3 regions of the Nocardioides sp. LS1 genome follow, and region 2 is predicted to be linked to each of the others. Evidence: riboswitches for the same ligand, from Rfam matches in the RefSeq annotation. Region 2 holds a riboswitch; each other region holds the start of a gene.
The links. Region 2 has a riboswitch for cobalamin ahead of EJF31_RS21435 (hypothetical protein). Riboswitches for the same ligand answer to the same signal wherever they lie in the genome.

Region 1 (9,879 bases), on a different contig from region 2:
ACAACGGCTCTCGGAGGCCGCCGCGGCCATGGAGTCCACGCCCGCCGCGCTGCAGCTGCGGCTGCTCCAGACCATGGTGGAGGTGGCGGCCGAGAAGAACTCCACGCTGGTGCTGCCCTTCCCCGTCGAGATGCTGCGCTACTTCGAGGCCGTCGCGACCGGCGTGCCCGCTGCCCAGCGGGTCGACGGCGTCGCGCACGAACACGGGTGATGCACGGGTGGCCACCGGCGTGGCACGCTCTCCCCACCACGCAGCTGACAGGGAGCCGACACGGAGGAGCGACCCATGAGCGAGGCCACACCCGACCAGGACGCCCTGGCCCAGCGCCGCGCCGAGCTGCGTGCCGCCCACCTCGTCCCCGTGGACGACCGCCCCGCCTCGACGGCCCGCGGCCTGCACCACACCGCCCTCGTCAGCAGCGACGTCGAGACGACCATCCGCTTCTACCAGGACGTGCTCGGCTTCCCGCTGACCGAGCTGATCGAGAACCGCGACTACCCCGGCTCCTCGCACTTCTTCTTCGACATCGGCAACCAGAACCTGCTGGCCTTCTTCGACTTCCCGGGCCTCGACGTCGGTCCGTACGCCGAGGTGCTGGGCGGCCTGCACCACCTGGCCATCTCGGTGGACCCCCAGCGCTGGGAGCAGCTCGTGGCGCGGCTCGACGCGGCCGGGGTCGAGCACGAGGTGCACAGCGGGGTCTCGGTCTACTTCCGCGACCCCGACGGCGCGCGGATCGAGCTGATCGCCGACCCGCTCGGCGAGATGTACGGCCACCACGTCCTGTAGTCCGAGGAGACGGCGGTCGACAGCAGCCGGCGTGGGGCTCAGCCGGTCAGGCTCGTCGGCGACCCGCGCAGCAGGTCGATGGCGTCGCGCTCGACCAGGATCGGGACGAAGTCGCGGATCCGGTGGCCGTCGAACTCGTGCAGGGCACCGCGGACGACCCAGTCGATCGTCTCGGGTGTCGTGTCGGGGAAGCGCGTCCGCAGGCGCGCGGAGACCTGCGCGACGGCAGTCTCCTCGAGGGTCGTGGCCTCGGGGGTGGCCATGCTGTCCATGCCCAGAAGTGAACACCGCCGGCCCCGACTCCACCAGACCCCGTCTCGGCCATCAGCGGGTGGTTGAACCGATCCTCGCCCCGCCCCGTAGGACAGGTGAGGAGGTTCCACCATGACCACGAAATCACTGACCACCCCGTCTGTGGCCGTCGCCTTCACGACGGCGCTCCTGCTCGCCGGGTCCGGTGCTGCGGTCACGAGCTCGGCCGCTGACCCCGCCCCGGCCCGGCTCGTGACCGTGAAGACGCTGCAGGCGCAGCTCGGCCCGGGCGGCGACCCCGACGGCTCGGGGGAGGCGCACTTCCGGCTGATCATGTCCACCTCGAGGGTCTGCGCCAACGTCGAGTGGAGCAACATCGGCACCCCCGACGCCGCGCACATCCACAAGGTCAAGGACGGCAGCATCGTCGTGGACCTGACCGGCTCGGTCACGGGCGGCAAGCACTGCGCCCACGCGTCGAAGGCGCTGATCACCCGACTGCTGGACCACCCGCGGCGTTACTACTTCAACGTCCACAACGCGACGTACCCCGCCGGGGCGATCCAGGGGCCGCTCCACCACTGACCGACGACAATGGTCATGACGGCAGGAGGTCGGTTGGCCGCGAACCAGGTCGAGCTGATGCAGCAGCTGCACGACGAGCACGCAGCCGCGCTGTGGGGCTACTGCGTGCGCCTGACCGGTGACCGGACCCGCGCCGAGGACGTCGCCCAGGAGACCCTGCTCCGGGCGTGGCGCAGCTTCGGGGCGCTCGACGCCAAGCAGGGCTCGGTCCGGGCCTGGCTGTTCACGGTGGCGCGCAACATCGTCATCGACGAGTGGCGCACCCGCAGGACCCGGACCGAGACCGTCGTCGCCGAGCCCCCCGAGCCGGGGGACCCCGTCGACGACACCGACCAGCTGCTGCTCTCGTGGATGGTCGCCGACGCGCTCGACCGGCTCTCGACGGAGCACCGGGCGGTGATCCTCGAGTGCTACTTCCGCGGCCTGCCGGTGGCCGAGGCCGCACGTCGGCTCGGCGTGCCACCCGGCACGGTCAAGTCACGCACGCACTACGCGCTCAAGGCACTGAGGCTCGCACTGGAGGAGATGGGGGTGGAGACATGAGCTGTGGATTCACCGGCCTGGACGGCTCCTACGTCCTCGGCGCCCTCGACCCCGCCGAGGCCCGGGAGTTCGAGGCGCACCTCCCCGGCTGCGCCGCGTGCACTGCCGCCGTCCGCGAGCTCGCCGGCATGCCCGCCCTGCTCGCCCTCGTCGATGCCGACGTGCTCGAGCGCCCGCCGCCACCGCTGCCCGAGACCCTGCTGCCCGCGCTGGTGGCGGCCGCCCGCAGCTCCCAGCGCCGGCGTACGGCGATCGTCGCGCTGCTCGGCGCGGCCGCCGCGGCCGTGGTCGCGGTCGTGCTCGTCATGGCCGGCGCGGTGGGGGACCGGGGCACCCCCGAGGCGGTGCCGACCGGCGAGCCGTCGGCGGCGGTGACCCGCACGATGACCCCGGTCGGCTACGAGCCCCTGCACGCCTCGGTCGGACTGACTCCGGTCGCGTGGGGCACCCGGCTGGACCTGGAGTGCACCTACGAGTCGCTCCCGGACCCGGACACCCGGCCGGGGAGCTACGTGCTCGTGGTCCGCACGCGCGACGGCCACGTCGAGCAGGTCGCCACGTGGCAGGCCCTGCCCGGCCGGACCATGCACCTGACCGGGGCCACGGCCGCGACGCCGGACCAGATCGTGTCGGTCGAGATGCGCACCAGGTCCGGTGCCCCGGTCCTGAGGCTGGTCCTGTGACCCGCCCCGACACGTCACCCCGACCCGACACGACCCCAGGAGGTGGGCGATGAGCCCCCAGGACAGCACCGAACCCACCAGCGGTCCCTCGCGCCGCACCCTCCTGGTTGCCGGCGCCGGCACGGCCCTGGGCGTCACGGTGGTGGCCGGCTGCGGCGGTGGGTCCGGCACCGCCACGGACACCCCCACGCCGTCCGGGGGCGGGAGCGCCGGCCTCGCCAAGGTCAGCGACGTGCCGGTCGGCGGTGCGGTCTCGGCCCAGACCGCCGACGGCAAGCCGGTCATCGTCGCCCAGCCGAAGGCCGGCGACATCGTGGCCTTCTCCGCGATCTGCACCCACATGGGCTGCACGGTCGCCCCGCAGGGCAGCATCCTCAAGTGCCCCTGCCACGGGTCGACCTACGACCTGGCCACCGGCGACAACACGGGCGGCCCGGCGCCGTCGCCGCTGGCGAAGATCGACGTCCTGGTCAAGGGCGGGGAGGTCGTCCAGGCCTGACCTCCCCACCCCGACCTGCGCCCGCCTAGAAGTCGTCGTCGAAGACGACCGACCCGGTCACGCCCATCTGGTAGGCCGAGACCCTGCGCTCGAAGAAGTTCGAGAGCTCCTGGACGTCCTGCAGCTCCATGAAGGCCAGCGGGTTGCGGGAGCCGTAGATCTGCGGGAGCCCGAGCCGCTCCATCCGCCGGTCGGCGACGAACTGGAGGTACTCCCGCATGTCCGCCACCGACAGCCCGGCCACGCCCTGCCCCAGGAGGTCCTCGGCGAACTGGGCCTCGGCGTCGACGGCCTCGACCAGCATCTGCCGGACGTCCGCGGCCAGCTGCTCGTCGAACAGGTCCGGCTCCTCCTGCCGCACGGTGTCGACCACGTCGAAGGCGAACGCCATGTGCATCGACTCGTCGCGGAAGACCCAGTTGGTGCCGGAGGCGAGCCCGTTGAGCAGGCCCCGCGAACGCAGGAAGTAGACGTAGGCGAAGGCGCCGTAGAAGAACAGCCCCTCGATGCAGGCCGCGAAGCAGATCACGTTCAGCAGGAAGGCACGACGGTGCTCCCTGGTGGTCAGGGCGTCGAGCTCGAAGACCTTGTCGATCCACGTGAAGCAGAAGTCGGCCTTGTTCCGGATCGAGGGGATGTTGTCGACGGCGGCGAAGGCCTCGTGCCGCTCGGCCTCGTCGGGCACGTAGGTGTCGAGCAGCGTGAGGTAGAACTGCACGTGCACCGCCTCCTCGAAGAGCTGCCGGCTCAGGTAGAGCCGGGCCTCCGGTGAGTTGATGTGCTGGTAGAGGTTGAGCACCAGGTTGTTCGCCACGATCGTGTCGCCGGTCGCGAAGAACGCCACGAGGCGCGAGACCAGGTGCCGCTCGGCCGCGGACAGCTTCGCGAGGTCCTTGAGGTCGGTGTGCAGGTCGACCTCCTCGACGGTCCAGTTGTTCTTGATGCCGTCGCGGTAGCGCTCGTAGAAGTGCGGGTAGCGCATCGGCCGGAGGGTGAGGTTCATCCCCGGGTCGAGCAGCATCCGGGTCGGACGCGAGTCGGTCGCGGTGCTGGCCTGGGTGTTCTGGTCGGTGGTCACTGGCACGCCTCGCAGCTCTCGGGGTTCTCCAGGGAGCAGGCGAGCGCCGCCTCGTCCCGGACGGGTTCGGTCACGGACACGGTCGCCTGCTGGATCCGGGTGGCCGGTCGCGACCGCAGGTAGTACGTCGTCTTCAGCCCGGACTTCCAGGCGTGGCTGTACATCGAGGAGAGCTTCCCGATGGTCGGCGACGCCAGGAAGAGGTTGAGTGACTGGCTCTGGTCGATGTACGCCGACCGTGCGGCCGCCATGTCGATCAGCGCGCGCTGGGGGAGCTCCCACGCCGTGCGGAACAGCACCCGCACGTCCTCGGGCAGGGACGCGATGCCCTGCACCGAGCCCTCGGCGCGCTTGATCGCCTCGCGGTTCTCGGGCGTCCACAACCCGTGCGCCTTGAGCTCGTGCACGAGGGCGGAGTTGACCTGGAGGAACTCTCCCGAGAGCGTCTCGCGCTTGAACAGGTTGGACACCTGGGGCTCGATGCACTCGTAGCACCCGGCGATCGAGGCGATCGTGGCGGTCGGTGCGATCGCGATCAGCAGGGAGTTCCGCAGGCCGTGCGCGGCGATCCGCGCCCGCACGGCGTCCCACCGCTCCGTCTGGGCCGGCGTCGCGTCCCAGAAGTCCGGCTGCAGCCTGCCCTGCGCGGCGCGGGTCCGGTCGAAGGTCGGGTGCGGACCGTGGCGCTCGGCCAGCTCCGAGGAGACCTCCAGCGCGGTCAGGTAGACCTCCTCCTGGATCCGGGTCGACAGCTCCAGAGCCTCGGGCGAGTCGAAGGGCAGCCGCAGCGCGAAGAAGACGTCCTGCAGGCCCATCAGGCCGAGCCCGATCGGCCGCCACTGCGGGTTGGAGGCCGCCGCCTCGGCGCTGGGGTAGTAGTTCACGTCGATGACACGGTCGAGCAGCGGCACCGCCGTACGCACCGTGGCGCGGAGCTTGTCCCAGTCGACGCCTGTCGGGACCAGGTGCTGGGCCAGGTTGATCGAGCCCAGGTTGCAGACGGCCGTCTCGGAGTCCGAGGAGACCTCGATGATCTCGGTGCACAGGTTGGACAGGTGCACCACGGGCTGGCCGGGGGCCTGGTCGTCCGAGGTCTGGTTGCAGGTGCGGTTGGCGGCGTCCTTGAACGTCATCCAGCCGTTGCCGGTCTGCGCCAGCGTGCGCATCATCTTGGCGTAGAGGTCGCGCGCCTTCAGGGTGCGCACGACGTTGCCCTCCGCCTCGGCGCGCCGGTAGGCCGCGTCGAAGGCGTCGCCCCACAGGTCCACGAGCTCGGGCACCTGGTCGGGATCGATGAGCGACCAGTCCTCGTCGGCCTCGACGCGGCGCATGAACTCGTCGGGGATCCAGTTCGCCAGGTTGAGGTTGTGCGTACGTCGCGCGTCCTCGCCCGTGTTGTCGCGCAGCTCCAGGAACTCCTCGACGTCGGGGTGCCACGGCTCGAGGTAGACGCACGCGGCGCCCTTGCGGCGACCTCCCTGGTTGACCGCGGCCACCGACGCGTCGAGCGTGCGCAGGAATGGCACGATCCCGTTGGACTGACCGTTGGTGCCGCGGATCAGCGCCCCTCGGCCGCGGACGCGCGAGAAGCCGATGCCGATCCCGCCGGCGAACTTCGACAGCTTGGCGACCTGGCCGTAGCGCGAGTAGATCGAGTCGAGGTCGTCGCGGGGGGAGTCCACGAGGTAGCACGACGACATCTGGGTGTGCCGGGTGCCGGAGTTGAACAACGTCGGGCTGCTCGGCAGGTAGGCCAGGCTCGACATCAGCCGGTAGAAGCCGATCGCCTCGGCCGGCGACTCCGACAGGCCGCAGGCCACGCGCAGCAGGAAGTACTGCGGGGTCTCGACCACCTGGCGCGTCCTGGGGTGCCGCAGCAGGTAGCGGTCGTAGACCGTGCGCAGCCCGAAGTACTCGAAGCGGCGGTCGGCGCCCTCATCGATCGCGAAGTCGAGCTTGCGGGCGTTGTCCTTGACGAACCGTGCGGTCTCGTCGCCGATCAGTCCCTCGGCGTGGCCGAGGCCGACCGACTGGCTGAAGGAGGCGATGCCCTGGTTGCGGACCTCCTTCTCGATGTAGCCGGCCAGCAGCCGCCCGGCCAGCCGGGAGTACTGCGGCTCCTCGCTGATCATCTCGGCGGCCGTCTGGATCGACAGGCGGTCCAGCTCGGCGGTCGTGGCGCCGTCGTAGAGGCCCGAGATGGTCTTGGTGGCGACCCGCATCGGGTCCACGTCGGCCAGGTCGTCGGCCACGCGCTCGACGGCGCGGACGATCTTGTTGACGTCGACGGACTCGCTGTCCCCGTTGCGCTTGCGCACCTGCATCGTCGTGCGGCGTGCTTCGTGGGCGGGGGCTGGTGGTGCTGTTTCGGTGACCGTCATTCTCTCTCCTCGCGAGCTCGGTCCGGGACCGGCCAGATGTGCGAGGGGGTGACGACGCCGGCGCGTCGTTCGAGAGCACGCCGTGGAGCCGTCAGCCGTCCCACGCGGCATCGGACCACTGCACCCGGCGGGTGCAGTGCGCTGGCAGGTCTTCGGACTCATGGGCTCGCCGCGCCCGATCACTCGGACTCGACCCCTACTGGACGTCGCTTCCCAGGTCCCGTGAGGGCGACCCAGTGCTTGGTGACGTCGTTCGTTCCCACTCACCGCTGCGGGGCAGTCCCGGTCTCTCACCGGGTTCCCTGTTGCCTCGACGTTCCTGGAGGGAGCGCCGAACCAGCTGCGTGCGCCACCATATGTGGGGCCGGAGGAAATCTCCGGGACTAGATGTTGTGTCGGCGTGTTGCGGTCGCCCTCAGTCGACCCGGACGAACGGCGGGATCCGGTAGGCGCCGTCCAGCGCCGCCTTCTCGGGCAGGTAGAGCCGCAGGATCAGGTGGAAGTCACCGGCCGGCGCGGGCAGCCAGTTGGCCCGGGCCTTCGCGCTGCGCGGCTTCGCGTGCTGCACGAAGATCGTCAGCGAGCCGTCCGCGTTGCGGCGCAGTCCCCGGTCGCGGTCGCCGACGGAGTAGCGGTCGATCTGGTTGTCGTAGAGGAAGTTGTCCTGGCGGTACATCGTCAGCGACCAGAACGCGCGGACCGGCGGCAGCTGCCCCTGCGGGAACGTGATCGTGTAGCGATGACCGCCGTTCAGCGCGCGCCCGTGGCCGTCGGTGTAGCTCGTGGGGTAGGTCGCGATCCGCGGCACGTTGGCGCCGAGCAGGTCGGTGGCGATGACCGCGCGCCCGAGGTACTGCCGGCCGAAGTCGCCGATCCACGGGTCGGTCATCACGCTCCACCCGCGGTTGCCCGCCGAGGTGGTGGCGCGGTAGCGGTCCGCAGCGCCCGCGATGAGTCGTACGGCGGCCCGGGTGCCCGCACGGACCGCGCGGTTCTGCGGGGTGTCCTCCCCGGAGCCCGGCGGGTCGCCCACCGCGTTGGCCGAGTCGGCGGCCAGCACGGCCCCCGGCGTGGTGTCGGGCTGCTGGACCCCGGCCGGGGCCAGCGCGTCGAGGACGCAGCGCTGCGAGGACGGGGGCGGGTCGATCGTCGTCTCCTGGTTGAGCGCGGCGACGAAGTCGGTGCCCTGCGGGGTCGCGGGCTTCGGGGGCCGGGGAGGAGGGTTGTCGAAGACGACGGACTTGCCGCGTGCGCCCTGCCGCCAGGCCTCCAGCGGGGTGGCGGTGTACTTCTCGAGCAGCGGCTTGACCCGCTGCATGTCGGCGGCGTCGTCGACCAGCGTCCGGCCCAGCAGCCACATCGTGTTGGTCGGGCTGTGCACCAGGTGCACCCCCTCCGGCACGTCACCGGTCCAGCCGGGCGGCACGAAGAGGTAGGAGCCGGCCTCCGTGCCGGTGGCACCCGACCCCACGTAGGTGAACGAGTTCGTCCAGGCGTCCATGAACTGGAACGTGTAGAAGCGACCGTCCGTGTCGGGCACGTCGATGACGAGCGGCCCCTGGGTCAGGCTCAGCCAGCCCACCGTGTAGGCCGTGTCGACGTTGGGGGAGACCACGCTGCGGGTCTCCGGCGTGCTCAGTGACGCGACGCTGACCAGCGTGTTGCGGAAGCGGAACTGGCGGACCGTGTCGTGCAGGTCGACCAGCGGCAGACCGTAGACGTAGCCGGCCTCGGCCGCGGCGAAGGTGCGGGCAGCCGCGAGCCGTTGCGTCGCCGAGGTGCCGGCCAGGTGGTCGGCGTACGCCCAGGCGTCGCGCTGGACCCGTGGCTCGAGACCGGTGAGGCCGGGAGCCGAGGCGCCGTACACGCAGTCGGGCAGCAGGTCGGGACGTGTCGCCCCGGCGGCGAGGGCGCCGGGCTGGCCGGCCACCACGGCCGAGGCCAGCGTCGAGGCCAGTGATGCGGTGAGCACCACGAGGGCGGCGCCCAGGCGGGTGCGGACGTGGCGGGGGCGTCGGTCTGCGGAGGTCATGTCCGGCCCAACGGGCAATTCCCTACCAAGTTACTAGGGATTGGGCGAGAGGTGGGTCACCCCGTTACCCCTGGTCGGGGTCCGTGCCACCCTCGCCGGTGATCTCGTCGGGGCAGGCCGTGCCGCGGTGCAGCTGGTAGGGCGCGGCGATCCGGTAGGTCCCGGCGTGCGGGGCGTAGAGCACGGTCCAGTCGTCGGGCGTCTGGCCCTCGACGGCGACCGGCTGCACCTCGTGGCTGAGGCACCCCTCGACGTTGACCGGCGCCGCGTCGGGGGAGTCGGGGTCGGGCGTCGGGGGCGCGATCGGGTCGCCCGCGGCGTCGAGCAGGCTCAGCCACGGCGACGCGGGGATGCGGACGAGCACCCGACCCGGCGTCGGCATGTTGAGCACCAGCTCGGTGGCGTCGAAGCTGGTCACCACGGCCGGCGCGTCGGCCAGCGGTCGCGGCGCCTCGACCTCGAAGAGGGTCCAGTTGGCGTCGGACCAGACGGCGTGGAGGTAGCCGAGCCCCCCGGCCACGAGGTCGTTCTCGGCCCGGGCCGCCCCGTCCGGCGTGCTCTTGGACAGCACGACGTAGCTGACCGCCCAGCGGTCGAGCCAGGCGCGGTACGACGCCGGCGTGAGCAGGCCGTCGTCGTAGAAGATCGGGTTGCGCTCGGCATCGGCCTGGCGGTTCCAGCCGCGCGCCAGGTTGACGTAGGGCGCCAGCGCCGACGCCTCACGGTGGCTCTTGGCGGGGACGACCTCGACCCGCGCCTGGTTGGCTCCACGGGCCTGGAGCTGGTGGACCAACGGCCGCAGGTCGACGGTCCAGGCGGCATCGGGGCGGCCGCCGACGACGTCGCGTGCGGCCGTGGCGACCTGCCAGATCGAGGCCGTCAGGATCGCGAGGACCAGGGCGACGGCCGCGCGTCGGTTGCCCACCGGCCCCCAGCCGTGGCCGAGCGGCCCGGCCGAGGCGGCGCGGGCGGCGATGGCCACCAGCACGACGCCGCCGAACAGCAGCCCGAGCCGGGTGACGTTGGTGCCGACCTG
Region 2 (9,879 bases):
GCGCGGCCCGGACCCGGCGCACGCTGTCGGCGAACTGCGGCAGCACGGTCACCGCCACCACCAGCGCGGTCCCGATCTCGTAGAGCGCCGGCGGCACCGAGCGGAGCAGCCGCTTGGGGTTGGCGAGGGCGTTGGCGGCGCCGATGCAGATCACGATCGTGGCGAGCCGGAGGCCGTCGTACAGGCCGGCCAGGAGCGCCTCCCGCGTGATCGGCCCCAGCAGGGTGATGCCGGCGACCCAGTGCGGCAGGGGCACGGCCGGGAGCGGGACCAGCACGGTGCCGACGTCACCGGCCCCGAAGACCACCCGGAACGCCAGCCGGACCCCGACGATCACGACCCCGAGCCAGACGTAGATCCGGAACGACGCGGCCCACGGCTGGTCGGAACGTCGCGCCATGACGACCACGCTCGCCACCGCCACCAGGAGGAGCAGCACGAGCGGGTTGGTCGTCAGCGACGCCGCCGCGGCGAGACCGATCGCCCACACCCACCAGGCCACGGGGTGCAGGTCGCGCGGGAGCCGCGTCGGGGACATCGCTCAGCCGGCCCTGCGGCGACGCACGAGCGCGGTGGCACCGGCCGCCGCGAAGAGCACCGCGATGGCCGCCGGCGCCACCCAGGCGGGGAGGCCGCCGTCGTCCGGGGTGGGTGCGTCCGCGCTGGGTAGGGCGCCCGCCGGGGACGGCGACGCCTCGGGGGTGTCGGACGCCGACGCGATCGCGCTCGGCGACGTCGACGCGTGGCCCCGGTGGTGCTTCTTCGGGCCGGGTGCCGCAGACCGCGTGCTGGACGCTGCGGCCGAGGCGGATGCGTCACTCGACGCGGTCGCCGTCGACGCTGGTCCGGCCGTGCTCGGGGGCTGCGAGGCCGGATGCGTCGGCTGCTGGGTCGGCCGCTGCGTCGGCTGGTGGCTCGGTGAGGGCGAGGGGGTCGGCGACGCGGTCTTGTGGGCCGTGGGGGCCGCACCCGGCGGGGACTTGGTGCTGCTGCCGTTCCACGAGAGGGCGACGTACCCGCCCTCGGGGACGGTCAGCGAGTCGACGCCCTGGCTGGCGTAGGTCCAGGTCCCGGACGTGCCGTCGGACCACCACAGGCCCCAGTAGGCGTCGGCGGGCGGGGTGTTGACGCAGGACTCCTGGTCCGAGGACGGCGCGTTGTTGACCCGGCACACGAACCCGGGCTGGCGCTGCACCCGGGTCAGGGCGAAGCCGGAGTCCTCGAACTGGGTCGCCGCGTCGTCGCCGGCACCACCGGCGTCGCAGACCTGCTGCACCCCGCCGCCGAGCTCGTGGAAGTCCACGACGACCGTGACCCCGCTCGCGGTCGAGCAGGCGGCCGCCTGGGCCGGCGCCGCAGGGATCACACCCGTCGCCGCGGTCACGAGGACCGCGGCGACGAGCGAGGCGAGCGTCAGCCGCACGTCAGGTAGCCCAGGCCCGGCGCCGCCTGCGAGGTGGCGCGCCGCCACTGGTCCTGGGTCTCGGTCGTGATGCCGTCCGTCGCGGCGGCGTCGTACGCCGTCCGGTCGTAGGCGATCGCGCCGCGCTCGCCGTCGAGCGGCTTGCCGCTGGCGACGTCACCGACCTGGAGCTTCTTCACCCAGGCCGCCGCCTTCGAGGCCGCACCGCACGCGCCGGAGCCGCCGAGGGCCCAGGCCGCGAGGCCGGTGCTGTTGGCGTTGGAGGTCTCGGTGGCGGGGCCGCCGCCGAAGCTGCCGTTGTCCTTCTGGTGGTGCTTGAGCCACGCGACGGCGTCCTTGATCGCGGCCTTCACCGCGGCCGACTTGTGCGGGACCGGCCGCAGGTTGATCACCGCGAGAGCGGTGACGTCGGTGTCGGGTGCGCTGGTCGTGGACCGCTTGCCGGCGTCGCAGGACTGGTCGGCCTTGGCCTTGCCCGCGAAGTTGAGGCGGAACCAGCCGCCGGAGCACTGCTGCTCCAGCAGGAAGCGGATCGCCTCGTCAGCCTTCCCGGAGCCCGCCACGGCCAGGCCACGGGCCGCGAAGGCCTGGCCGATGGTGTTGGCGTAGTCGGTCGCGGACTTGTCCTGGATCCGGCCGACCGTCGGGATGTCGGCACTGATGCGTCGGTTGAGTCGCTGGACGAGGTCGACACCGCCGAAGGAGCGCGGGTCGGCGCCGGTGGCCTCGGCCAGGACGACCGCCTTGGCGACGGAGCCGGCGTAGACGTCGTCGGTGCCGAAGTCGACGCCGGTGGTCCAGCTGTCGACGTGGGTGGCCAGCGCCGTGCGGATGTCGGCGACGTGGGAGGCCTGGCCCCCGGTCGCGATCAGCGCGAAGGCGACGTCGGCGGTGAGGCCGTAGTCGTCGAAGGAGTACTGGTCGTTGTGGACCAGGCCGCCGGTCAGCTGGCGGGTGAGCCAGGTGCCGGCCCGGTCGTCGGGGGCCGCCTGGGCGGCTCCGGGGACGAGCGTGAGGAGCAGGGCGGAGACGGCGACGAGCGCCGAGCTCCTGGAGAGGCGTGACATGAGGGTTCCTTCCCGCTGCACAACGGGAGGCCCGGGGCCACCCGCTGGTTTCCACGACAGCGTGTGATCAGGACGCGTCGCGGCAGGTGGTCCGGCTCGCTCCCCGAGGCGAACCTCGGCGAGCACACGGTTGCGGGTCAGCGCCGGATTCGGACCGGCTTCCCCCACTGCGGGCGTGATGAGTTGTGTGAGCGCAGCATACCGACGGACCGGCCCCCGTGAGGGGGCCGGTCCGCCCGTGGACGCCGTGGGTCAGTCCGCCTCGACGAGGGCGTACGGATCGACCGAGCTGGTGCTCCAGCGGCCGGGCAGGTTGGTGCCGGTGCCGGTGCCGGCGGGGTCCTTGCCGTTGGGGTACTTCTTCGGCGGGTTGTGGAAGAGGTGGTTGATCCACCCGTTGTAGCGGTTCAGCGTGACCGGGCGGCTCAGCCGGAGCACGGCCTCGTCGCTGGCCAGCACTGCCGGCGACCAGTTGGCCGACCCGTTGAGCGTGATGGTCGCGGCGTGGTCCTTGCGGTAGTGCCCCTGGATCGTCATGACCTTCATGTGGAGGTACTTGTCGTAGACGCCGTCGGCGTTGAAGTCCTGCACGATCTGGCGCATCGGCACGGGGTGGTCTCCCCCGTGGCGCAGGATGCGCAGCACCTCGTTGCCCATGACGGCGTACACGATCCGGATGCGGCAGCCGTTGTTCTGCATGTGCCGGATCCGCCACGCGATCTGCTTGCCGCGGTCGCCGTACCACGAGGTCTGGGCGATCCGCAGGCTCGTGTGGCCGTCACCGGTGTTGCGTGCGCCGGAGCAGGTCACCCGGTCCAGCTCCCGCATGACGGGGTCCTTGGTCGTGTGCGCGCCGGTGTAAGGGAAGGCCATCGTGGTCAGCGACCGGTAGCGGTGCACGCGGTAGCCCTGCGCGACCGGCTGGTCCTTGAACATCTGCGAGAAGACCTTGCGGAACTCCTTGAAGACCTTCGGACGGCCCACGACGGTGAAGATGTCGTTCCACTGGCCGCTGACCGCGAGGTCGGTGGCGTTGAAGGAGCCGTTCATCACGACGTCGTGGGCGCGACCCACGTGGTCGAAGAGGAAGAACTTCGAGTGCGCGATGCCGCGCGTGCCACGGCAGGAGCTGCGGCACTTCTCGAGGTGGCTGCGCATCGCCGGGCGGCGAGTGCGGTTGCCGTTGTTCTTCAGCGCCCGCTGCAGCCGGTTGACGCCCTCGTTGGGGTTGTCGGGGTTGGCGTTGCCGCGGTCCATGATCACCCGGACCGACACGTGCCGCTTGTGGGCGGCGATCAGCGCGTCGACGATCGCGTCGCTGCGGATGTTCCAGCTGGCGATCCGGATGTGCGACATCCGCGGCGTGCTGTCGATGGCGCGGATGACGTGCCGGATGATCACGCGGCGCTCGGTCCGGTCACCGAGGGGATTGTTGGTCTTCACCCCCGCGGGCGGGGTGTAGTGCCCGACGGCGGAGGCCGGGGCGGCGAACGCGCCGGCTCCGATCGCCAACGTGGCGACCAGGGCGACGAGCAGGGAAGGAAGTCGTGCTGAGCGGGTGGACATCGAAGCGGCCAGCTCCCAAAGGATTGGTTGCGGTCAGGGTCGGCTCTCCCGGAGCGACCGCAGACTTTACCAACCGGTGCTGGCCGCCCCGATGTCACACACGCATCGCGGACTCACACTGTGGGCAGGGTCTCAGACCCGCTCAGGCCAGCTTCTCCAGGATCAGCTCGCGCACCCGGCCGGCGTCGGCCTGGCCGCGCATCTCCTTCATGACCGCCCCGATCAGGGCACCGGCCGCGGCCACCTTGCCGTCGCGGATCTTGTCCGCGACGTCGGGGTTGGCGGCGATGGCGTTGTCGACGGCCGCGGACAGCGCGCCCTCGTCGGAGACGATCGCGAGCCCGCGGGCCGCGACGATCTCCTCGGGGGTGCCCTCACCGGCGAGCAGACCGTCGAAGACCTGGCGGGCCAGCTTGTCGTTGATGGTGCCGCCGTCGACCAGCGCCTGCACCGCGGCGACCTGCGCCGGCGAGACGCCCAGGGCGCCGATCTCGACACCCGAGTCGTTGGCCCGACGCGCCATCTCCGAGAGCCACCACTTGCGGGCGGCCTGCGGGGTGGCCCCGGCCGCGATGGTCTCCTCGACCAGGCCGAACGCGCCGGCACCCACGGTGTCGCGCATCTCGAGGTCGGAGAAGCCCCACTCGGCCTGCAGGCGGGCGCGCTTCTGGGTGGGGTTCTCCGGCAGCGTGCCGCGGAGCTCCTCGACCCACTCGCGCGACGGCGCCACGGGCACCAGGTCGGGCTCGGGGAAGTAGCGGTAGTCCTCGGCGTCGGACTTCTCGCGACCACTCGTGGTGATCCCGGTGTCCTCGTGCCAGTGGCGGGTCTCCTGCAGGATCGAGCCGCCCGCGTCGAGGATGCCCGCGTGGCGCTGCATCTCGTAGCGGACCGCACGCTCGACCGAGCGCAGGGAGTTGACGTTCTTGGTCTCCGAGCGGGTGCCGAGCGTCCCGGTCCCCTTCGGCGACAGCGACAGGTTGACGTCGGCGCGGATCGAGCCCTGGTCCATCCGGGCGTCGGAGACGCCGAGGGCGACGATCAGCTCGCGCAGCTGGGCGACGTACGCCTTGGCGATCTCAGGCGCCTTCTCCCCCGCGCCCATGATCGGGCGGGTGACGATCTCGATCAGCGGGATGCCGGCGCGGTTGTAGTCGACCAGCGAGTAGTCGGCGCCGTGGATGCGACCGGTCGCGCCGCCGACGTGCAGCGACTTGCCGGTGTCCTCCTCCATGTGGGCGCGCTCGATCTCGACCCGGAAGGTCTCCCCGTCGACCTCGACGTCCATGTGGCCGTCGAAGGCGATGGGCTCGTCGTACTGGGAGGTCTGGAAGTTCTTCGGCATGTCCGGGTAGAAGTAGTTCTTCCGCGCGAAGCGGCACCACTCGGCGATGTCGCAGTTGAGCGCGAGGCCGATCCGGATCGCCGACTCCACGGCCTTGCGGTTGACCACGGGCATCGCGCCGGGCAGCCCCAGGCAGGTCGGGCAGACCTGCGTGTTGGGCTCGGCGCCGAACTCGGTCGGGCAGCCGCAGAACATCTTGGAGTTGGTGTTCAGCTCGACGTGGACCTCCAGGCCCATCGCCGGGTCGTACGCCGCGAGGACGTCCTCGAAGGACACAAGCGTTTCGGTCATGCCGAGTCTCCGTTTCGGTGATCGAGCTTGCCGAGTTCCGGGGCCTTGTCGAGCAGCGGGCCGCCCCACTGGTCGAGCAGCGCGGCCTCGAGGGCGGCGCCGACACGGTAGAGGCGCTCGTCGGCCAGGGCCGGCGCCAGGATCTGGAAGCCGGCAGGCAGGCCGTCCTCGTCGGCGAGGCCGCTGGGCACCGAGATGCCCGGGACGCCCGCGAGGTTGGCCGGGATGGTCGCGAGGTCGTTGAGGTACATCGCGATCGGGTCGTCGAGCTTCTCCCCCAGCTTGAACGCCGTGGTCGGCGCGGTCGGCGACACCAGCACGTCGGCCTTCTCGAACGCAGCGTCGAAGTCGCGGCTGATGAGGGTGCGCACCTTCTGGGCCTGGCCGTAGTAGGCGTCGTAGTAGCCGCTGGACAGGGCGTAGGTGCCGAGGATGATGCGGCGCTTGACCTCGTCGCCGAAGCCGGCGTCACGGGTGGCCCGCATGACGTCCTCGGCCGACGGGCTCTCGATGCCCTCGGGCAGGACCCGCAGGCCGTAGCGCATCGCGTCGAACTTCGCGAGGTTGCTGGACGCCTCAGCCGGCAGGATCAGGTAGTAGGTCGCCAGCGCGTGCACGAACGTCGGGCAGGAGACCTCCACGACCTCGGCGCCGGCCTTGACCAACAGGTCGACCGACTCCTGGAAGCGGGCCAGCACGCCGGGCTGGTAGCCCTCTCCGCCGAGCTCGGTGACGACGCCGATCCGGACGCCGGTCATGTCGCCGGCGGCACCCTGACGGGCGGCCTCGACGTAGGCGCCGACCGGGCGGTCGATGCTGGTGGAGTCGAGCTCGTCGTGGCCGCCGATGACCTCGTGCAGCAGCGCCGAGTCGAGCACCGTGCGGGTGACCGGGCCGGCCTGGTCGAGCGAGTTGGCCAGGGCCACGAGGCCGTAGCGGGAGACCGAGCCGTAGGTCGGCTTCACGCCGACCGTGCCGGTGACGGCGCCGGGCTGGCGGATCGAGCCGCCGGTGTCGGTGCCGATGGCGAGCGGCGCCTCGAAGGCGGCCACGGCCGCGGCCGAGCCACCGCCCGAGCCGCCGGGGATCCGGTCGAGGTCCCACGGGTTGTGGGTCGCGCCGTAGGCGGAGTGCTCGGTGGAGGAGCCCATCGCGAACTCGTCCATGTTGGTCTTGCCCAGGATGGGCAGGCCGGCCTCGCGCAGCTTGCGCACGACGGTGGCGTCGTACGGCGGCACCCAGCCCTCGAGGATCTTCGAGCCGCACGTCGTGGGCAGGCCGGCGGTCGCCAGCACGTCCTTGACCGCGATCGGGACCCCGTCGAGCGACGACAGGGGGGCGCCCGCGGCGCGGCGGGCGTCGGAGGCCGCCGCCTCGGCGAGGGCGCCGTCGGCGTCGACGTGGAGGAAGGCGTGCACCTCGCCGTCGACCGCGGCGATCCGGTCGAGGTGGGCGCGGGTCAGCTCGACCGAGGTGACCTCGCCGGCCGCGAGGGCGTCGGCGAGCTCGGCCGCGGTCCTGCGGGTCCAGTCGGTGGTGGGGGCGGTCACTGCTCGTCTCCCAGGATGCGAGGGACCGAGAAGCGCTGCTGCTCGTGGGCGGGAGCACCGGACAGCGCCTGCTCGGCGGTGAGGCACGGGCGGACGACGTCGTCTCGGAAGACGTTGGTCATCGGCAGCGCGTGCGAGGTCGGGGGGACGTCGTCGCCGGCGACTCCGCTGATCGAGGCGACCGACTCGAGGATCACCGACAGCTGCGGTGCGAGGTGGTCGAGCTCGGCATCGTCGAGGTCGATCCGGGCGAGGTTCGCCAGGTGGGCGACCTCGTCACGGGAAATGTCAGGCATGGGGGCCATCCTAGGAGAGCCCCGGACTCGGCCTCCCCCCGGTCGGACCCGGGCTCAGCCGAGGAAGACAGCCACGGCCGCCGTGTCCAGCAGTGCCCCGGCCAGGATCGCCAGCCAGATGCGCCAGGAGGGCGCACGGCGCTCGAGGGCCACCGTGGGCAGGGCCGTGGCCAGCAGCCCGGCCACCACGCCGAGCACGGCGTTGCCGACGCCGTCGGCGACCGCGAAGCCGCAGACGGCGACGACGAGGGAGAACAGCCCGACCGCGGCGTACGCCGTGTCCCGCAGGCCCGTCCCGGCGAAGGTCGCCACCGCGACACCGGCCTGGGCCGCGACGCCGGTCACGCCGGTCGGCCTGTCGGTGGAGCGGGCGCCGTCGGGCGCGTAGGACTCGAGCACGAAGGGGATCTTCCCCCGGTCGCGACGACACAAACGGGCGGCGCGCCCAACCAAGGTGTGACCTCGCGCATCTGACAGGGTGAACGACACGAGGGAGAACCGATGCCACACCTTCCCGGACGCCCACCGTCCGACGACGACTACACCGAGTTCGTCCATGCCAGCTGGTCCTCGCTGTACCGCACGGCGTACCTGCTCCTCGGCGACCACGCCGAGGCCGAGGACCTCGTCCAGACGGCGCTGGCCAAGACCTACGCCTCCTGGCGCCAGGTCCGTGACCTGAGTGCCGCGCCCGGCTATGCCCGCACCACGCTGGTCAACACGGCCACGTCGTGGTTCCGCAGGAAGTCCTGGCGGAACGAGCGTCCCGTGGAGGAGCTCCCGGACCAGGTCGTGCAGCACGATCCCTCCGACCGTCCCGCACTCGTGACCGCTCTCGGGGAGCTGCCGCCGCGGCAGCGCGCGGTCGTCGTCCTCCGCTTCTACGAGGACCTGTCCGTGGCTCAGACCGCCCACGCCCTCGGCTGCTCCGAGGGCACCGTCAAGAGCCAGACCTCCGACGCCCTCGCCCGGCTGCGCACGCTGCTCGGCGACGCCGTCGTCCCGCACACCCTGGGAGCCCTGCATGACTGACCGACTCACCGCCCTCCTGCACGAAGAGGCCGAGCACCTCGCGGTGCCGCCCCCGCACGCCGCCCAGGTCATCGCGCGGGGACGCCGCCTGCACCACCGTCAGCAGGCCGTCACGGGCGTCGTGGCTGTGGCCGTCGTCGCGACGCTGGGCGTCGTGGCCGGCCTCCTCGGAGGCCTGCACCCCGACCGGGCCGCCGAGCCGGCGGGGACCACCGACGAGCACGGCGCGATGTTCACCCTCGGCACCACCGTCTTCTACGACGGGGGCACCGAGCACGTCGCGATCGACGACAAGGCCGTCAAGTCGAGCTACTACACCTCGGCGGGCCTGCTGGTCCGGCACGGCAACAACAACGCCAGCGACGGCGGCGGACCGCAGCGGTTCTCCCTCGTCACCCCGTCGGGCACCGTGCAGCACGTCTCCGTCGTCACCGAGGAGAGCGTCCCGGGCGTCGACCCGACGCAGCCCTACCTGGCCTACACCGAGGTCACCGACGGCACCGTCGAGGTGGTCGTCCACGACGTCGCCACGGACACGGAGGTGGCCCGCGTCGCGATGCCGGGCGACTTCACCTGGGGCGGCTGGTCCGGTCCTCCGGTCGCCCTGAGCGGCGACACGGTGTACGTCGGCTCCGACGACGTCACCCGCACCGTCGACTGGCGGACCGGCAAGGTCGGCACGACCGATGTCGTCACCGGCGGCTACCCCGTCGTCCAGGGTGGTCGCACCGTCGGCCGGGACGGCGACAAGGTCCTGGTCCTCGACGTGGCGACCGGGAAGACCCTGCTCGCGATCCCCGTCGGCCAGTACGGCTACGCCAAGCTCTCCCCCGACGGCCGCTTCGCCACGGTCGACGCCAAGGACGGCAAGTCCTTCACCGTCTACGGCGTCGACTCCGACACCACGGCGACGTTCGACGGCTACTCGTTCGGCTACGGGTGGACGCCCGGCGACGACCTGTTCACCGTCAGCAAGCACCACGTGGTGACCTGCTCGGCGACGTCGGGCGACTGCGTCACGGGCGACCAGGTCATCCCCTCCGAGGGCGGCGGGATCGCGCCCGACGACCTGAGGCTGGCGAACCAGACCTACGAGTCCTGAGGAGTGCAGGACGTCATACGGACAGAGCAGACGCCTGCCCCGTCCGTATGACGTCCGAGCGGTCTCAAGCCTCCGGAGGGGCGGCTACTCTTCCTCCCCGGGCCTGCGAGAGAACAAGGGGATTGCGGTGGAGTCGCTCTCGGGCAGCACAGTCTTTCGGACCGACGTCGACGGTGTGCCCTGCTTCTGGGTCCGGAGCGGACGACC
Region 3 (9,750 bases), on a different contig from region 2:
CGACACCGGGCTCGGCGAGGACGTAGCCGGCCCGCACCCCGGGGATGCCCCAGTGCTTGGTGAGGCTCCGCGTGACCACCAGGCCGGGGCAGGCATCGGCGGACACCGACTCGCTCTCGCCGGGGACGGTGTCCATGAACGCCTCGTCGACCAGCACCGTCCGGCCGGGCCGCAGCAGGGCGCGGATGATGGCGGCCGGGTGCAGCACGCCGGTGGGGTTGGTCGGGTTGCCGATCACCACGAGGTCGGCGTCCTCGGGGACGACCGTCGGGTCGAGGGTGAAGTCGCCGCGGAGGACGACCCCGGTCACCCGGTGGCCCGCCTGCTCGAGCGCCGCGTGCGGCTCGGTGAACTGCGGGTGCACGACGACCGGGTGCCGCCAGTCCCGCCACCGCGCGACGAGTGAGAACGCCTCCGCGGCACCGGCGGTCGCGAGCACCCGGTCGGGGTGGACGCCATGGCGGACGGCGAGGGCACGCTCGGCCCCCGTCGCGGTCGGGTAGCGGCCGACGTCGTCGAGGCTGGCGTGCAGTGCCGCGTCGAGCCAAGCCGGGCGGGGACCTGCGTACACGTTGACGGCGAGGTCGAGCAGGCCGCGCGCCTCGACGTCGCCGTGGTGGCGGAGCGGGTCGTCCAGCGCGTCAGGCATGGGCGTGGACCGCGTCCGCGAAGCGCTGTGCCAGCTGGGGGTGGCCGGCCCAGTGGGTGTGGAGGTACGACGCGTGCAGGGTCGGGGTCGCCCACCCCGTTGTGGCCCCGTCGACGGTCCAGCCGGTGTCGCCGGGCGGCGTGACCGACGTGTGGTGGAACTCGTGGCCGGTGACCTGCTCGCCGGCCCTGGTCAGGAGTGAGTCGGTGGCGGCCGTGGCGGTGGGGTAGCGCATCGTCAGTCGCTCGGTCATCCGCGCCGTCGCGTCCAGCGCACCGACCATGGGCCGGCCGTCGAGGGTGTCGCAGAGGTAGAGGAGCCCGGCGCACTCGGCGACCGTCGGCACGCCCGACCGAACCGCGTCCCGGACCTCGTGCCGGAGCCGCTGGTTGGCGGCCAGCGCGTCGGCGTGCACCTCGGGGAAGCCGCCGCCGAGGAGGATCCCGGCGGTGCCGGAGGGGAGGGCCGCGGCGGTGAGCGGGTCGAAGGCCACCACGTCGCAGCCGGCGGCCGCGAGGAGCTCAGCGGTCTCGGCGTAGCGGAACGTGAACACCGGCCCGGCGGCCATCGCCACCACCCGCCGTCGCCCCTCGGTGGTCGAGCCTGCCGAGACCCCAGGGCGCCACGGCTCCTCGTCGAGCGGCGGGGCGGTGCGGGCGAGCTCGAGGACCCGGTCGAGGTCGACGCCGTCGGCGATCCGGTCGGCTACCCGGTCGAGGGTCCGGTCGGCTTCGTCGCGCTCGCCGGTCGGGACCAGCCCGAGGTGCCGTGACGGGGTCACCAGGGCGTCGTTGCGACCGAGGATCCCCAGCACGGGCAGGGCGATCGAGTCCGCGACCTCGGCGGCGTGCCGGTCCGAGCCGGCCTTGTTGAGGATCACCCCGACGACGTCGACGGTCGGGTCCCAGGTGGCCATGCCGTGCACGACTGCGCCGACCGAACGTGACGACCTGGAGATGTCGACGACCAGCACGACGGGCGTGCGGGTCAGCGCGGCCACGTGGGCGGTGGAGGCGAAGCCGCGGGTGCCGATGCGGCCGTCGTACAGGCCCATCACGCCCTCGATGACCGCGACCTCGGCGCCCCGGGCGCCGTGCAGCAGCAGGGGGACGACGCGCTCCTCACCCACGAGGTGCGGGTCGAGGTTGCGACCGGGACGACCGCAGGCGAGGGCGTGGTAGCCGGGGTCGATGTAGTCGGGTCCGACCTTGTGCCCACTGACGACGTGCCCCCGGCGGGTCAGTGCGCGCATCAGTCCTGACGCGACGGTGGTCTTGCCCTGGCCGGTGGCGGGGGCGGCGACGACCAGCCGCGGCAGGCTCACCACTGCGTCACCACTCCCTCACCATTCAATGCCCCGCTGGCCCTTCTGGCCGGCGTCCATGGGGTGCTTGACCTTGGTCATGTCGGTGACGAGGTCGGCGACCTCGACGAGCCGCGGGTGGGCGCGACGGCCGGTGACGACGACGAACTGGCGCCCGGGCCGGTTCGCGAGGGTCTCGACGACGTCGTCGACGTCGACCCAGCCCCACTCCATCGGATAGGTGAACTCGTCGAGGACGAGCAGGTCGTGGCTCTCCGCGGCGATCCGGCGCTTGACCTCGGCCCAGCCCTCGGCGGCCTCGGCGGCGTGGTCCTCGGCCTCGCCGGTCTTGCGCGACCACGACCAGCCGGCGCCCATCTTGTGCCACTCGACCGAGCCGCCCTCGCCGGTCTCCCGGTGCAGCTCGCCGAGCCGCTCGAGCACGGTCTGCTCGCCGATCCGCCACTTGGCGGACTTCACGAACTGGAAGACGCCGACGTTCCAGCCCTGGTTCCAGCTGCGGATCGCGAGGCCGAAGGCGGCCGTCGACTTCCCCTTGCCGTCGCCGGTGTGGACCATCAGCAGCGGCCGGTTGCGCCGCTGCCGCGTGGTGAGCCCGTCGTCGGGCACGGCGAGTGGTTGTCCCTGGGGCACGACTACCTCCGGTAGCTCTCGTGGTGCACGGCCTCGGCGAGCGGGCGGCGTTCGCGCCAGCCGTGCCGCTCGAGGTCCGGGACCTCCTGCAGGTGGCTGACCGGCCCCAGGCAGAGCCAGGCCACCGGTCGCACCCGCTCGGGGATGCCGAGCAGGTCGCGCAGGAACTCCTCGCGGTAGAACGACACCCAGCCCACGCCCACGCCCTCGGCGGTCGCGGCCAGCCACAGGTTCTGGATCGCGAGGCAGGTGGAGTAGAGCCCGGCGTCGGCGATGGCGTGCCTGCCCAGGACGTGCGGCCCGCCGCGGTCCGGGTCGTAGGTCACGACCACGCCCAGCCCCGACTCGCGGATGCCCTCGACCTTGATCGGGCGGAGGGTCTCGCGCCGGTCGGCGGGCAGCGAGTCGGCGTACACCTCCCGCTCGCCGGCGACGTGGCGAGCGAACTCGTCGCGTGTCCGCGGGTCGCGGACCAGGACGAAGTCCCACGGCTGGCTGTGCCCCACGCTCGGGGCGGCATGGGCCGCGACCAGGAGCCGGTCGAGCACGGCCGGGTCCAGCGGCTCGCCGGTGAACTCCGCGCGCACGTCGCGACGACGGGCGATCACGTCGTACAGGCCGGCGCTCACGCCGCGCGCCCGTCGCGCGCGATCCGGGTCAGCTCCGCGGCGCTGACCTCGGCGACGGGGACGTGCCCCGCGCGGAGGTGCTCGGCGAGCACACCCGCCAGCCCCATCCGCAGCGGCCCGATCTCGCAGTCGATGACGACCGCGTCGACCCCGTCCGCGGCGAGGTGTCGGGCTGCCTCTCGGGAACGTTCGACAGCGTCGCGGCCTGACGTGGCGCGTCCGTCGGTGACCACCACGAGGAGTGGCCGACGACGGGCGTCGCGGACCCGCTCGACGCCCAGGACGCGGGCGGCCTCGAGGAGGCCTTCGGCCAGCGGCGTACGCCCTCCGGCGGGGAGGTCGGCCAACCGCTTCGCCGCGACGTCGACGGAGTGCGTCGGCGGCAGCACGAGCTCGGCGCGGTCGCTGCGGAACGTCACGAGGCCGACCTTGTCGCGGCGCTGGTAGGCGTCGAGCAGCAGCGAGAGGATCGCGGTCTTGACCTGCTCCATCCGCTTGCGCGCGGCCATCGAGCCGGATGCGTCGACGCAGAACAGGACGAGGTTGGCCTCGCGGCCCTCCCGGGTCGCGACGCGCAGGTCGTCGGCGCGGAAGCGCAGGGGGCCGTCGGTCCGGCCGCGGGCCGCCTGGTGCGGCGCGGCCGCCCGGACGGTCTCGAGGAGGTGGACCGGGCCGCGTCCGCCCCGCTCCGACCCGACCCGGCGGCCGTTGTCGGTCCGCGCGCGGCTGCGCCGGCCCGCCTCGCCGGCACCGGTGCCGTGGACGGTGAACAGCCTCGGCCGGTACGTCGCCCCCGCGTCCGCCCGGACGTCATGCGACGTGGCTGCTTCGGCAGCCGGATCGGATGACGTAGCGCCGGGGTCGCCGGGGACGTCATGCGGGGTGGTCTCTCCGGCAGCCGGTTCGGATGACGTCCCGGGATCGTCCGGGCCGCCATCGGGATCGGGCTGCGGGGAATCGGGATCGGGTTCGTCGTCGCCGAGGATCTCATCGAGCAGGTCCTCGTCCAGGCCGGGGGAGTCGAAGGGGTTGCGCCGACGGCGGTGGGGGAGCGAGAGGCGGGCGGCGGCGCGTACGTCGGCCAGGGTGACCTCGGACCGCTCGTGCCAGGCGGCGTGCGCGACCGCGGTGCGGGCCGTGACGAGATCGGCGCGCATCCCGTCGACCTCGAGCGCGGCGCACAGCTCGGCGATCTTCACCAGCATCCCGTCGGACAGCTCGACCTGCCCGACGAGCTTCTGCGCGGCGAGCACCCGGTCGGTCAGGGCGCGCTCGGACTCGGCGTAGCGGGCGCAGAACGCATCGGGGTCCGCGTCGTAGGCCATCCGGCGGCGCACCACCTCGACCCGCTGGACGGGGTCGCGGGGCGCGGCCACCTCGACGGTGAGGCCGAAGCGGTCCAGGAGCTGCGGCCGGAGCTCGCCCTCCTCGGGGTTCATGGTGCCGACGAGCACGAAGCGGGCCGCGTGCGAGACCGAGACGCCGTCGCGCTCCACGGTCGAGCGGCCCATGGCCGCGGCGTCGAGCAGCAGGTCGACGAGGTGGTCGTGCAGCAGGTTGACCTCGTCGACGTAGAGGATGCCGCGGTGTGCCTTGGCCAGGAGGCCGGGCTCGTACTCCGCGTGGCCCTCCGACAGGGCGCGCTCGAGGTGCAGCGAGCCCAGGACCCGGTCCTCGGTGGCGCCGACGGGCAGCTCGACCAGGCGGACCGGGCGGGTCTCGGTGTCGGCGTCGGGGGTGAACGGGCCGTCGGGGGAGAGCGGTTGGCGCTCCCGCGGGTCGCTGGAGAAGCGGTCGCCCGCGATGACGTCGATCGGCGGCAGCACGCCGGCGAGGGCCCGCACGATCGTGGACTTGGCGGTGCCCTTCTCGCCGCGCACGAGGACGCCGCCGACCTCGGGGGAGATCGTGGTGAGGAGGAGGGCCAGGGCCATCTCGTCAGATCCGACGACGGCGCTGAAGGGGTACTGCTGTGGCATGTGAGGCTCCCGCTCGTCCGCCATGGAATGGACGCCGCGAGGCCGGTCTTCGGACTTCCCGGATCGACGCGTTCGCGTCCTCCGGGTCACCGCAGCGGGCCTGTGCCGGACTCTCACCGGCTTCCCAGATTCTCCCCCGGACGGGGGCACCTCGTGGCTGTGCGGCCACGATAGCGTCACCCCCCGTGCAGCCCTCAGCCCCGTCCACGACTGCCCGCGCCGTCACCGTCGTCGGCCTCGGTGCCGGCGGCTGGTCGGACCTCTCCGAGCGCCTCCGTGAACTCGTCGCGGGCGCCGACGTGCTGCTCGGCGGCCGCCGCCACCTCGGCCTGGTCCCGCCCGTCCTCGGCCAGCTCCGGGAGCCCTGGCCGAGCCCGCTGCTGGACGCGCTGCCCGATCTCCTCGAGGAGCACGCCGACCGTCGCGTCGTGGTCCTGGCCTCGGGTGATCCCCTGGTCTCGGGCATCGGTACGACGTTGGTCGAGCTGCTCGGGTCCGACCGGATCGTGGTCGAGCCGGCGCTCTCGTCGGTGGCGCTCGCCCGGGCGCGGATGGGCTGGTCCGCGGAGTCCTCGACGGTCGTCACGATCGTCGGTCGGGACCCGCACGCGGTGCTGCGCGAGCTGGCTCCCGGACGGCGCGTCCTGGTGCTCTCCTCGGACGCGGATTCCCCAGCGGGGTTGGCGAAGCTCCTCGACGTCGCCGGTTTCGGGGAGACCCGGATGACCGTCCTGGGCGATCTCGGGAGCGCCCATGAGTCGCGCTTTTCGGACATCGCCTCGCGGTGGTCCGCGGACGTCCCGGCGCTGCACGTGCTCGCCCTGGAGATGGCGGGTTCCGGACACGTCTCCTGGGTGCCCGGGCTGCCCGACGAGGCGTTCGAGCACGACGGCCAGCTGACCAAGCGCGACCTGCGGGCGAGCGCCCTGGCGCGGCTGGCGCCGTGTCCCGGGCAGCTGCTCTGGGACGTCGGCGCCGGTGCCGGCTCGGTGGGCATCGAGTGGATGCGGGCGCACCCGACGTGCCGGGCGCTCGCGATCGAGGCGGACCCCCAGCGGGCCGAGCGGATCGGCCGCAACGCCGAGCGGCTGGGCGTCCCTGCCCTCGACGTCGTCGCTGGCCGTGCGCCCGATTCGCTGGTGGGCCGCACCAAACCGGACGCGGTCTTCGTCGGTGGTGGCGCGACGGCGCCCGGCCTCGTCGGCTACTGCGTGAGCTCGCTGAGAGCCGGCGGTCGGCTCGTCGTCCACGGCGTGACGGTGGAGACCGAGGGACTGCTCGCCCGGATGCATGCCAGCCACGGCGGTGAGTTGACCCGGCACGCCGTCGAGACGGCCGCGCCGATCGGCTCCTTCACAGGCTGGACGCCGGCCCGCACCGTCACCCAGTGGGCCTGGACGAAGGAGCCCGTATGACCGTCCACTTCGTCGGCGCCGGACCGGGCGCGGCCGACCTGATCACGCTGCGGGCCGCCACGATGCTCGCGCGGGCCGACGTGGTGCTCTACCCCGGCACCTACCTCGACGCCGAGGTCCTCGGGCACTGCCGCGAGGACGCCCGGCTGGTCGACACCCAGCACCTCGACCTGGACCGGATCACCGCGGACCTGGTGCACGCGCACGACGCCGGGCACGACGTCGTACGCCTCACGTCTGGTGACCCCTCGCTCTACTCCGCCGTCTCCGAGCAGACGCGGCGGCTGGACGCCGCGGGGGTGCCGTGGGACGTGACGCCCGGGGTGCCGGCGTACGCCGCTGCGGCCGCCGCCGTGGGCCGCGAGCTCACGGTCCCGTTGGTCAGCCAGTCGGTGGTGCTCACCCGTGCCCAGGCCCGCTCGACCGCGATGCCGGAGAGCGAGTCGCTGGCGGCGTTCGCGGCCACGCGCGCCACGCTCTGCCTGCACCTCGCGATCACACGGACGCGGGAGGTGATGGCGGAGCTGGCGGGGGTGTACGGCGCGGACTGTCCGGTCGTGGTCGTCTCGCGCGCGACCCAGCCCGGGGAGCTGGTCCTGCGCGGCACCGTCGCCGACATCGCCGACCAGGTCGAGGCGGCCGGCCTGCGCCAGGCCGCCGTGATCCTGGTCGGCCGGGCTCTGGACCCGTCCGGTGGCGGCGAGTCGTTCCTCTACTCCGCCGACCGGACCCGTCGCTAGTCGGCGAACCGCGCCGTCCACACCCGCCCGCTCGCCGAGACGCGGGTGCCGCGCGACCCCACGAGGAGCAGGCACTTCATGTCGATCGTGGTCGCGTCCAGGGCCGCGAGCGTGGTGACGTGCAGCGACTCCTCGGCCCGGCCGATGTCGCGGCCGACGACCACGACTGTGTCGGCCGGCAGGTGCTCGAGCAGGATCTTCTGCGCCCGCACCACCTGCTCGGTCCGCGACCGCGAGGCCGGGTTGTAGATCGCGAGCACCAGGTCGGCCTCGGCGATCGCGCGCAGTCGCTTCTCGACCAGCGACCAGGGCTTGAGGCGGTCCGAGAGGCTGAGGACGGCGAAGTCGCCGCCGATCGGCGCTCCGGCCCGGGCCGCGACCGCCTGCACGGCGCTGACGCCGGGCAGCACCCGCACGGCGACGCCGTCGTACGCCGGGTCCTCCGCGGCCTCGAACACCGCCGACGCCATCCCGAACACGCCCGCGTCGCCACCGGAGACGACCGCGACCCGCTCGCCGGCCCGGGCCAGGTCCAGGGCGAACCGCGCCCGGTCGACCTCCACGCTGTTGCCCGACGCGTGCCGGGTCAGGCCCTCACGCTGCGGCACCCGGTTGACGTACGGCGCATACCCCACCACGTGGTCGACCTCCGCCAGCGCGGCCGTCACCTCGGGTGTCACCCACTCATCCGGCCCCGGCCCCAGCCCGACCACGACCAGCTCCGTCGGCGGCCGATCCACGTGCCGTTTGGTCCCCAACGGCATGTTTTCGGCGCCGGAACCTGCCGTTGGGGACCCAACGGCACGCCGGCCGGGCCCCCGGAGCGAGTCGCCGGGGACCACGATCAGCGAGAAGTACGGCACCGAGTCGGGGTCGACGTCGGCGACGGGCAGCCACCGTTCCGCCTCCATCGAGGCCCGCTCGACGTAGAATGCACCCTCGAGCCGGCCGGCGGCGGTGAGCGCACGGCGTACGGCGGGGAACGTCCGGCCGAGCTTCATGATGATCGCGCCGTCGGTGTCGGCGAGTCGCCGGGCCAGCTCGGGCTCGGGAAGCGTGCCGGGCAGGATCGTGAGCACGTCGGTCTGCCGCACGAGCGGCGAGGCCACGGCGGCCGTCGCGGCCGCGAACGCCGGGACGCCGGGCACCACCTCGGTGGGGAACCGCTCGGACAGCCGGTCGTGCATGTACATGTAGGAGCCGTAGAAGAGCGGGTCGCCCTCGGCCAGCAGCACCACGGTCCGGCCGGCCGCCAGGTGCGCGGCCAACCGCGTCGCCGAGGACTCGTAGAACTCAGCCATCGCTCCGGCGTACCCACCCGGGTGTGCCGTCGTCCCGGTCGTGACGGGATACCGGAGCTCCTCCTCGACGGCCCCCGGTGGGATGAGCGACGCCGCGATCCGCCGCGCGTTCGACTGCTTGCCGACGCCGGCGTGGTAGGCCACGACGTCGGCGGACCCGATCAGCCGGGCGGCCTTGAGGGTGATCAGCTCGGGGTCGCCGGGGCCGAGCCCGACGCCGTAGAAGTGGCCGGTCATTCCTGCTCCTGGGCGAGGGCGTTGAGGGCGGAGGCGGTCATCGCGGAGCCGCCGCGGCGGCCGCGCACGGTGACGTACGGGATGTCGATGCCGTAGTCGTCCGCGAGCGCGGCCAGCGCCTCCTTGGACTCGGCCGCGCCGATGAAGCCCACCGGGCAGCCGACGATCGCGGCCGGCCGCGGCGCCCCCGCGACGAGCATCTCGAGCAGGTGGAACAACGCGGTAGGGGCGTTGCCGATCGCGACGACCGAGCCCGCCAGCCACGGCTCCCACAGCGACACCGCCGCCGCCGAGCGCGTCGTTCCCCACGAGCGGGCCAGGGAAGGCACCCGTTCGTCGCGCAGCAGGCAGAGCACCTCGTTGTCGCGCGGCAGCCTGGCCCGGGTCACGCCCGAGGCCACCATGTGCGCGTCGGTCAGGATCGGGGCGCCCGCGAGCAGCGCCGCCCGGGCCGCGGCCACGAGCCGGGGATGCACGACGAGGGCCTCGACCAGGTCCACCTGACCGGTCCCGTGCACCATCCGCACGGCCAGCTTCTCGGCGTCCGCGGGCAGGTGGTCGAACGACGCCTCCCGACGGATCGTCGCGAACGAGTCGACGTAGATCGCCGGCCCGTCGTCGACGTACGCGTAGGTCCGCGGCGGCCGCACCGGCGCGCTCACCGCGCCACCCGCGTCACCCGCGGCACCAGGACGCCACGCCACGGCGTGACCACCAGCTCGGGCGCGCGGCCGGCGAGGCGCGTGACCAGCGCGGGCGACAGGACGCCGTCGGGGGCCGGGACGTGCTCGCCCCCCGCCACCACGCCGTACGCCGCAGCGCCGGTCGCGACCGGCACCCGCG

Region 1: linked by a shared signal. The riboswitch ahead of EJF31_RS01280 (ribonucleoside-diphosphate reductase subunit alpha) and the one ahead of EJF31_RS21435 (hypothetical protein) in region 2 are both predicted to bind cobalamin.
Region 3: linked by a shared signal. The riboswitch ahead of EJF31_RS00075 (VWA domain-containing protein) and the one ahead of EJF31_RS21435 (hypothetical protein) in region 2 are both predicted to bind cobalamin.

The regions. Positions count from the first base shown of each region.
Region 1 is NZ_BIFF01000001.1:261,439-271,317, forward strand. Features, by position in the region: gene EJF31_RS01240 (slipin family protein) at 1-211, shown strand, start outside; gene EJF31_RS01245 (VOC family protein) at 287-790, shown strand; gene EJF31_RS01250 (three-helix bundle dimerization domain-containing protein) at 829-1,062, opposite strand; gene EJF31_RS01255 (CHRD domain-containing protein) at 1,175-1,627, shown strand; gene EJF31_RS01260 (sigma-70 family RNA polymerase sigma factor) at 1,643-2,170, shown strand; gene EJF31_RS01265 (anti-sigma factor) at 2,167-2,853, shown strand; gene EJF31_RS01270 (Rieske (2Fe-2S) protein) at 2,903-3,352, shown strand; gene EJF31_RS01275 (ribonucleotide-diphosphate reductase subunit beta) at 3,378-4,430, opposite strand; gene EJF31_RS01280 (ribonucleoside-diphosphate reductase subunit alpha) at 4,427-6,811, opposite strand; cobalamin riboswitch at 6,937-7,167, opposite strand; gene EJF31_RS01285 (DUF1254 domain-containing protein) at 7,227-8,843, opposite strand; gene EJF31_RS01290 (MFS transporter) at 8,908-9,879, opposite strand, start outside.
Region 2 is NZ_BIFF01000008.1:8,481-18,359, forward strand. Features, by position in the region: gene EJF31_RS21425 (energy-coupling factor transporter transmembrane component T) at 1-538, opposite strand, end outside; gene EJF31_RS21430 (hypothetical protein) at 542-1,423, opposite strand; gene EJF31_RS21435 (hypothetical protein) at 1,414-2,490, opposite strand; cobalamin riboswitch at 2,554-2,677, opposite strand; gene EJF31_RS21440 (phospholipase D-like domain-containing protein) at 2,743-4,056, opposite strand; gene gatB (Asp-tRNA(Asn)/Glu-tRNA(Gln) amidotransferase subunit GatB) at 4,199-5,692, opposite strand; gene gatA (Asp-tRNA(Asn)/Glu-tRNA(Gln) amidotransferase subunit GatA) at 5,689-7,242, opposite strand; gene gatC (Asp-tRNA(Asn)/Glu-tRNA(Gln) amidotransferase subunit GatC) at 7,239-7,538, opposite strand; gene EJF31_RS21460 (hypothetical protein) at 7,593-7,937, opposite strand; gene EJF31_RS21465 (SigE family RNA polymerase sigma factor) at 8,040-8,570, shown strand; gene EJF31_RS21470 (PQQ-like beta-propeller repeat protein) at 8,563-9,672, shown strand; gene EJF31_RS21475 (insulinase family protein) at 9,800-9,879, shown strand, end outside.
Region 3 is NZ_BIFF01000001.1:12,467-22,216, forward strand. Features, by position in the region: partial or broken gene EJF31_RS22495 (cobyrinate a,c-diamide synthase) at 1-1,973, opposite strand, end outside; gene cobO (cob(I)yrinic acid a,c-diamide adenosyltransferase) at 1,992-2,606, opposite strand; gene bluB (5,6-dimethylbenzimidazole synthase) at 2,609-3,235, opposite strand; gene EJF31_RS00075 (VWA domain-containing protein) at 3,232-5,214, opposite strand; cobalamin riboswitch at 5,237-5,383, opposite strand; gene cbiE (precorrin-6y C5,15-methyltransferase (decarboxylating) subunit CbiE) at 5,400-6,629, shown strand; gene cobM (precorrin-4 C(11)-methyltransferase) at 6,626-7,369, shown strand; gene EJF31_RS00090 (precorrin-2 C(20)-methyltransferase) at 7,366-8,907, opposite strand; gene EJF31_RS00095 (precorrin-8X methylmutase) at 8,904-9,569, opposite strand; gene EJF31_RS00100 (nitrite reductase) at 9,566-9,750, opposite strand, start outside.